DNA from 3 places in the Paraburkholderia sp. BR14374 genome. Region 2 is predicted to be linked to each of the others. Evidence: riboswitches for the same ligand, from Rfam matches in the RefSeq annotation. Region 2 holds a riboswitch; each other region holds the start of a gene.
The links. Region 2 has a riboswitch for cobalamin ahead of cobW (cobalamin biosynthesis protein CobW). Riboswitches for the same ligand answer to the same signal wherever they lie in the genome.
Positions count from the first base shown of each region.

Region 1: linked by a shared signal. The riboswitch ahead of AB3X86_RS00490 (TonB-dependent receptor) and the one ahead of cobW (cobalamin biosynthesis protein CobW) in region 2 are both predicted to bind cobalamin.
Region 3: linked by a shared signal. The riboswitch ahead of AB3X86_RS07155 (CbtB-domain containing protein) and the one ahead of cobW (cobalamin biosynthesis protein CobW) in region 2 are both predicted to bind cobalamin.

Region 1 covers NZ_JBFPKF010000001.1:119,472-121,714, reverse strand. Annotated here, with positions in the region: gene AB3X86_RS00500 (cell division protein ZapA) at 1-195, opposite strand, end outside; gene AB3X86_RS00495 (ATPase) at 192-551, opposite strand; cobalamin riboswitch at 772-1,036, shown strand; gene AB3X86_RS00490 (TonB-dependent receptor) at 1,127-2,243, shown strand, end outside.
Region 2 covers NZ_JBFPKF010000020.1:115,736-117,978, reverse strand. Annotated here, with positions in the region: gene cobW (cobalamin biosynthesis protein CobW) at 1-1,075, opposite strand, end outside; cobalamin riboswitch at 1,278-1,556, opposite strand; cobalamin riboswitch at 1,637-1,898, shown strand; partial or broken gene cobA (uroporphyrinogen-III C-methyltransferase) at 2,142-2,243, shown strand, end outside.
Region 3 covers NZ_JBFPKF010000003.1:233-2,475, reverse strand. Annotated here, with positions in the region: gene AB3X86_RS07165 (hypothetical protein) at 1-107, shown strand, start outside; gene AB3X86_RS07160 (histidine phosphatase family protein) at 121-741, opposite strand; cobalamin riboswitch at 818-973, shown strand; gene AB3X86_RS07155 (CbtB-domain containing protein) at 1,014-1,235, shown strand; gene AB3X86_RS07150 (CbtA family protein) at 1,247-1,987, shown strand; partial or broken gene AB3X86_RS07145 (hypothetical protein) at 2,159-2,243, opposite strand, start outside.

The sequences.
Region 1 (2,243 bases), on a different contig from region 2:
CAGTTCCGATGCCAGCGACAGTGCCGCCATCACCGCGATGCGATCGGTGCCGCGCACATTGCTGCCGCTGCGGATTTTCTTCATCTCGGCGTCGACGCGCGCGACCGCCTCGAGCAGCGCGCCTTCCGTTTCGGGCGAACAGGCGAGACGGTAGGGTACTTCCAGAATCGATACTTCGATCTGCTTGGTGGTCATGCGCTTTCTCCGTGTCGGCTCACGTCGCCTTCCGCTTCCTCGTGTTCGGGCTGGGCGGACTCGAGCAGATCGAGCTGGTTATCCGGTTCGCTGCTTGCGCGTGCGCGCGGCAATTTTTCGAGAATCGCATTCAGGCGCACCTGAGCGTCGTCGATCTTGGCGGACAGCGCGTCGCGTTCAGCTTGCAGTGCGTCGCGCTCGGCACGCAATTGCGCGAGTTCGGTGTGCGTGGCTTGTACTTCGGCACGCGTTTGCGCGAGCTGCTCTTCGAGCGCGATCCGCGCTTCGTTGTGGCGCTTGCTGATCGCAATCAGCTTGCCGATGTTCTGGGAGAGTGATTCGAGTTCGGTGAGCATGTGCTGCGTCCTCTAAAGACATCGCATTTTAGCGCGGAATATTACAGGTTCCGACAATTGTCTCGTTTCGAGACGTAACAGCATCGCTTCATGCAAGTTCGTTGCGAGTCGTGTCGTCGACCATAAGATCAAACACCGGCAATCCATCGGACAATAACCTGCATTCGACAGAACGGATCGCGCTCCGGTTGGCCTTTCTTGACGCCCCGCGAAGCCGCTCCTACACTTCCCGCACTCTGGTGCCCGCGCGCGCTTTTCGGCGCGCGCAGTTAAACGGGAAGCAGGGCGCGCGCGGTGCCAAACCGGATGCGCGAACCTGCGCTGCCCCCGCAACGGTAAACGACCGCATGTGATGTGCTCATGCAGGTCGGTCCTTGTCGCACGGTTGGAAGTTCAATCTGCGAGTGTGCCACTGCGCGTCACGCGTGGGAAGGCGGGATCGATGTGTCGTAGCCCGGATACCGGCCAGAAAAGAGGGACGTCCCCCGCGAAAACGTTAAACATGGGGGACGCCTCGTGACGCGTCGGCCTGCGGGGAAGCAGGCCGCGCATGCCATCCACAGGAATGTCATCCCATGTTGTCCCCCATCGCCCGCGCGACGCTGCTCGCGTTCGCGAGCCTGCCGCTCGTCGCGCATGCGCAAAGCGCCGAGCCTGTGCCTTCATCGTCAGCTGCGGATGCAAACACCGCGAACGCCCTAAACGTTGCCGATGCGGCCAATCCCACTTCCGCCGATGCATCGGGCAACGTGCTGTCGCCGATCGTCGTGACCGCACAACGCGGAGCGCAAGCGTTGCGCGACGCGATCCCGCAGACCACGCAGTTCGATCAGCAGGATATCGCCGACACGACCGCGACCGATCTGCCCGGCCTGCTGCGACTCGCGCCCGGCGCGCAAATTTCGCGCACGGGTGGCCCCGGTTCGACCACGAGCCTCTTTCTGCGCGGCGCGTCGTCGACGCAATCGCTGCTGCTGATCGACGGCGTGCGCGTCGATTCGGTGAGTCTCGGCTCCGCTCAGCTCGCACAGATTCCGCTCGACCAGGTCGATCACGTCGAAGTCGTGAACGGCAACGTGTCGGCGTTGTACGGCTCGGGCGCGATCGGCGGTGTCGTGCAGGTGTTCACGAAAGACGGCGGCGATCATCCGCCGCGCTTCAATTTTTCGCTCGGCTACGGCAGCTATCACACGCAGATGCAAACGGCCGGCGTGAACGGCGCGCTCGATCAGGACGGCCGCACGACCTTCAACATCTCGCTAGCGCGCACGAAGAGCGACGGCTTTTCGTCGCTCGATCCGCTCGAGGCGCCGGGCGCGAATCCGAACGCGAACGGCAATCTGAACGAGAGCATCAGCGCGTCGCTGCGCCATGAGTTCACCGACAAGTGGGATGCGGGCGTCAGCTACTTCCAGTCGAACAACAACAACAGCTACGACAATGCGTACGGCGTGCCAACCGATCTGAACAACCTCTATAGCAAGGTGCGTCAGGTATCGGTGTTTGCGAACGGCAAGCTGACCGACTGGTGGACCACCCACTTCACGCTCGCCGAGGGCGACGACCGCAGCGTATCGAACACCAATGGCATCTACAACGACCGCTTCGATACCGACAATCGCCAGTACACGTGGCAGAACGATTTCGCGCTCGCCGCGAACCAGAAGCTGCAATTCGGCTACGAGCATCTCG
Region 2 (2,243 bases):
ACGTCGCGCCGAGCGCCGCGTCGAACGCCTGTTGCAGCGCGGGTTGATCGAGGTCTTCGCCGATCAGCACGAAGCGGCTCAGGGCGTCGTCGCCGTTTTCGCCCGCCTGCCAGCGCCGGTCGAAGTAGCTGTCGAAGCGCCGGCCCACGCCCTGGATCACGAGGCGCATCGCCGCGCCCGGCAGTGCCGCAAAGCCTTTGACACGGTAAATCGTGTAGTTTTCGACCAGCGTCTGCAACGCGGCGAGCGCCGCGTCGCGCGACGGCACCGATGCCTGCACGACGACCGAATCGAATTCGTCGTGGTGATGATCGGGGTCGTCGGCGGAACCGTGGTGGTCGTGACGCAGATGGATCGTCTGTTCCGACGCCGCTTCGAGCCCCAGCAGCGTATGCAGATCGAGCTGTCCCCGCTGCGCGCGCACGATCTTCACCTGCGGCGGAATCTCCGCGCGGATCGCGGCTTCCACTTCGTGCTGCCGCGCGTCGTCGATCAGATCGGTCTTGTTCAGAATCACCAGATCGGCGGCCGACAACTGGTCTTCGAACAGCTCGTGCAGCGGCGACTCGTGATCGAGATTCGGATCGGCCTTGCGCTGCGCATCGACGGCGACCGGGTTATCGGCGAACTGGCCGCTTGCGGCGGCCGGGCCATCCACCACCGTCACCACCGCGTCGACCGTGAAGCCGTTGCGGATCTGCGGCCAGTTGAACGCCTGCACGAGCGGCTTCGGCAACGCGAGCCCCGAGGTTTCGATCAGCACGTGATCGAGTTCGTCGCGCCGCTCCGCGAGCTTTTCCATCACCGGGAAGAACTCCTCCTGCACGGTGCAGCACAGACAACCGTTCGCGAGTTCATACAATTGCCCTTCGGTCTCGACGCCGTTTTCATCGCAACCGATGCCGCAGCCCTTGAGGATTTCGCCGTCGATGCCGAGTTCGCCGAACTCGTTGACGATCACCGCGATGCGCTTGCCGCCCGCATGCTGAAGGATGTGCCGCAGCAACGTAGTTTTGCCACTGCCGAGAAAGCCGGTAACGATCGTGACGGGAATCTTGCGCAATTGAGTTTGCATCGTGAGGTCCATCCCTTTGCGTTGCATCGGTCTGCCGCAAGTTCCGCGCATCGGTCGGCATCGGCTGGCGAATGGAGCGAATGAAGCACGCGCAACAGTACCAGCGATCACCAGACACGGGGACGAACGACGGCATTGCCGCGACAACGGAAATACAGAAAGCGGAACTGAGGTCATGAACGCGCCGCCGCATCCCCGCGGCGGTCGTTCTGCTTCTTCGGGCCGGTATCCGGGCTGGCGAAAGCGCCGCTTCCCCTTCCCGGACGAGTGGTTTCTCGTCCAGTGGTGATATGTCGACGCGACCTTGCGCGAGGACATCGAAGCCGGCACCGCGGCGCCCGGCTATCAAGCCGGAACCGCTTTTCGCTTACCGTTGCGGGGACAGCACAGGTTAGCCGCTCTAGCGCAGATGGCTCCCTGTTTCCCGTTTAACTGCATGCGCACGAACGCGCACGCGAGCACCCAAAGTGCGTGCGAGTGTAGGCCCCCGGGCATGCGCAGTCAAGGAACGCAGGGCGCCGGAAAGCGCCGCCGAGGCTTATCTGGCAAGGCGTCATATGCTATCGTATGCGCGCGTTTGGTGCCCGCACATGCGCTCGCATGTGCAGTTAAACGGGAAACAGGCAGCGCGTCGCGCGTTTAACCTGTGCTGTCCCCGCAACGGTAAGCGACCTGCGGCGCGCGATTCGATTCGCCTTCGATTCCGCTGTGCCGCGCATGCGTTTTTTGATGCCACTGTCCCCGCGAATCCGCAAACCGGGACGGGAAGGCGAAGCGCGTGAGGCCGCCAGCCCGGATACCGGCCAGACGCGGAGGCGGCGCCGCATGCATCCGTGCATCAGGTTGCGCCGCCGGCCGCCGGAATCCGCGGGGAACGGATGTGAAGGCGTAGCAGCGCGGCATCGCGTGTGTCGTGGCGTTCTCTCTGAAGAATCCGCCGCGAACCGCACGAGTGGCCGCGCCCGGATTCGCTGTACCGCATGACATCTATATTCACCGCCGTGTGCACCGTCGCACGCCGCTTCTCTCCCCCCATCTCCGCATGGCATGCGCCATGCACGCCGCGATGACGCGCGCCTGGCTGATCGGCGCCGGTCCCGGCGACGTCGAACTGATGACCCTGAAGGCCACTCGTGCGCTCGCCCAGGCCGATGTCGTGCTGGTCGAC
Region 3 (2,243 bases), on a different contig from region 2:
CGCCGGGACGTCAGCACTTTTATCTCGGCGCGAAGGATCGACGCACCGAAATCACGCTGACTCCCGAGGGGGCGAACCGGTTGCGGCTGGTGGTATCGGGCAGGTAAGCGACGGTTCCGTTCAGGCGGTGGCAGACGGCCACCATGACCAGCCGCGTCGCGAGTGGTGCAATTCGACGACCGACAGCGGCGTGATCTCGATGCGAGAGAACACGGTTGGCGATGCGCCGAGGGCATGCACGATTGCCGCTCGAAGAAGCGTTGCGTGGGTGATCGCGACGATGGTGCGACCGTGTGCAGAGGCCGCGAAGCCTGCTTCGTTGACCGCGTTGCATGAACGTACGTCTGCCTGTTGCGCGTCGAGCCACTCTCCGACCCGCCGCACAAGTCGATCGAACGATTCACCCCCGGGCGGTGCCGCGTCGGGCTCGCGCGTCCAGGCGGCGAGTTCGCGGGGGGCTTCGTCGGCAATGTCCGCGAGGCGCTGGCCGCGCCATTTGCCATAGTCGATATCCGCCAATGCGTCGGCAGGCGTGGCGCTCAGACCGAGCGCGGCGACCGTTTCGCGGGCGCTGGCGGCGGGGCTGGTGAATACGGTGGCGTCGGCGGGAAGCGCGAGACGGGCGCGCGCCGCTTCGGCTTCGGCGCGGCCGCGCGCGTCGAGCGGATCGTCGGCGGGGAAGCGGCCCGCGCGCTGCGCGGCCGTTGCCGCATGGCTCACCAGTAATAGTCGCGTATCCATTCTTTGCGTTAGCGCCTCATTCGCACTTGCCTGCGTGGCTTGACGGGCTCGCGGCGTGCGTTGCGCGTTGCGGCGTGCCCTCGCCGTCGCGGAAGCCGCAGTTTAGCGCGTAGAATACCGACACTGCGAAGCACGGAAGCCGGTGAGAGCCCGGCGCGGTCGCGCCACTGTAATCGGCCTTGCAATCCACAAGAGCCGAAAGCCAGACCTGAGCTTCGCACCATTCCTCTGCAATCGACTATCGGGGCGCGTTACCCCAGGAGATGTCCATCATGACCAAAGCTGTTTTCGATCGCGCCGCGCAACCGGCGGTCCAGCCCACTCCCATTCCCTTGCGTGAACTGCTGCCGTGGGTCGTGTTCGGCGGCTTGCTGCTGTTGTTCGCGCTTTACTTCGTTGGTGCGGAACAGGGTGCGACGTCGCTCGTGCCTGGCATGTACGTGCATGAGTTCGTGCACGACGGCCGCCATCTGCTTGGCTTTCCCTGCCACTAACGGAGTTCGACATGGTAGGTAAATTGTTGGTGCGCGGGATGCTCGCGGGCATCGTCGCGGGCTTGCTCACGTTCGCGTTCGCGCGAATCGTCGGTGAACCACAGGTCGATCAGGCGATTTCATTCGAAGAGAAAGCGGCCGCCGCGCGCGGCGAGGCGCCCGAGCCCGAAATCGTGAGCCGTGAGACGCAGGCTGGCCTCGGCCTGCTGACTGGCGTGGTCACATATGGCGCGGCATTCGGCGGTCTGTTCTCGCTGGTGTTTGCTTATGCGTATGGACGCGCGGGTTCGTTGAGCGTGCGCGCGCTGTCCGCGTGGCTCGCGCTTGGCGCGTTCATCGCCATCGTGGTCGTGCCGAATATCAAGTATCCGGCCAATCCGCCGTCGGTCGGTGACCCGGACACGATCGGCGCGCGCACGGGCCTATTCTTTCTGATGATCGCGATTTCTCTCGCGACGATGGTGTTTTCGCTGAAGGTGCGGCGCCGCGCGGCGGCGAAGCTGGGTGCATGGAACGGCTCGATCGTCGCGGGGCTCCTATTCGTCGCGATCATCGCGGCCGTACAACTGTCGATGCCGGTCATCAATGAAGTGCCGGCCACGTTCCCGGCCGTGCTGCTGTGGAAGTTCCGCGTTGCGGCGATCGGCATGCAGGTGGTCATGTGGACGACGATCGGGCTGTTGTTCGGCGCGATGGTCGAGCGCAGTGCTTTTATGCGTACGAATGCGCGGGTGACGATGAAGTCCGCCTGAATAGGACGGTGACGCGTGGCCGCGCAAGCGGCGACGCTTCGCGCGCAACGCGCGAGAATGGTTTTGGATCAAGTACTTGGCGCGGTTGTGGAGCGGTTATCCACAGCCTTGCGAACATTTTCTGTGGAAAAGCTGCTTAACGGCTTTTCGCACCTTCACTCGACGCGGCGCCTATGGGAATCCTATTGGACGCCTAACTAATTCATGTTGTACGCGGCACTGCTCAATTTTTAAGCTCTTCAACTTTTTAAAATAA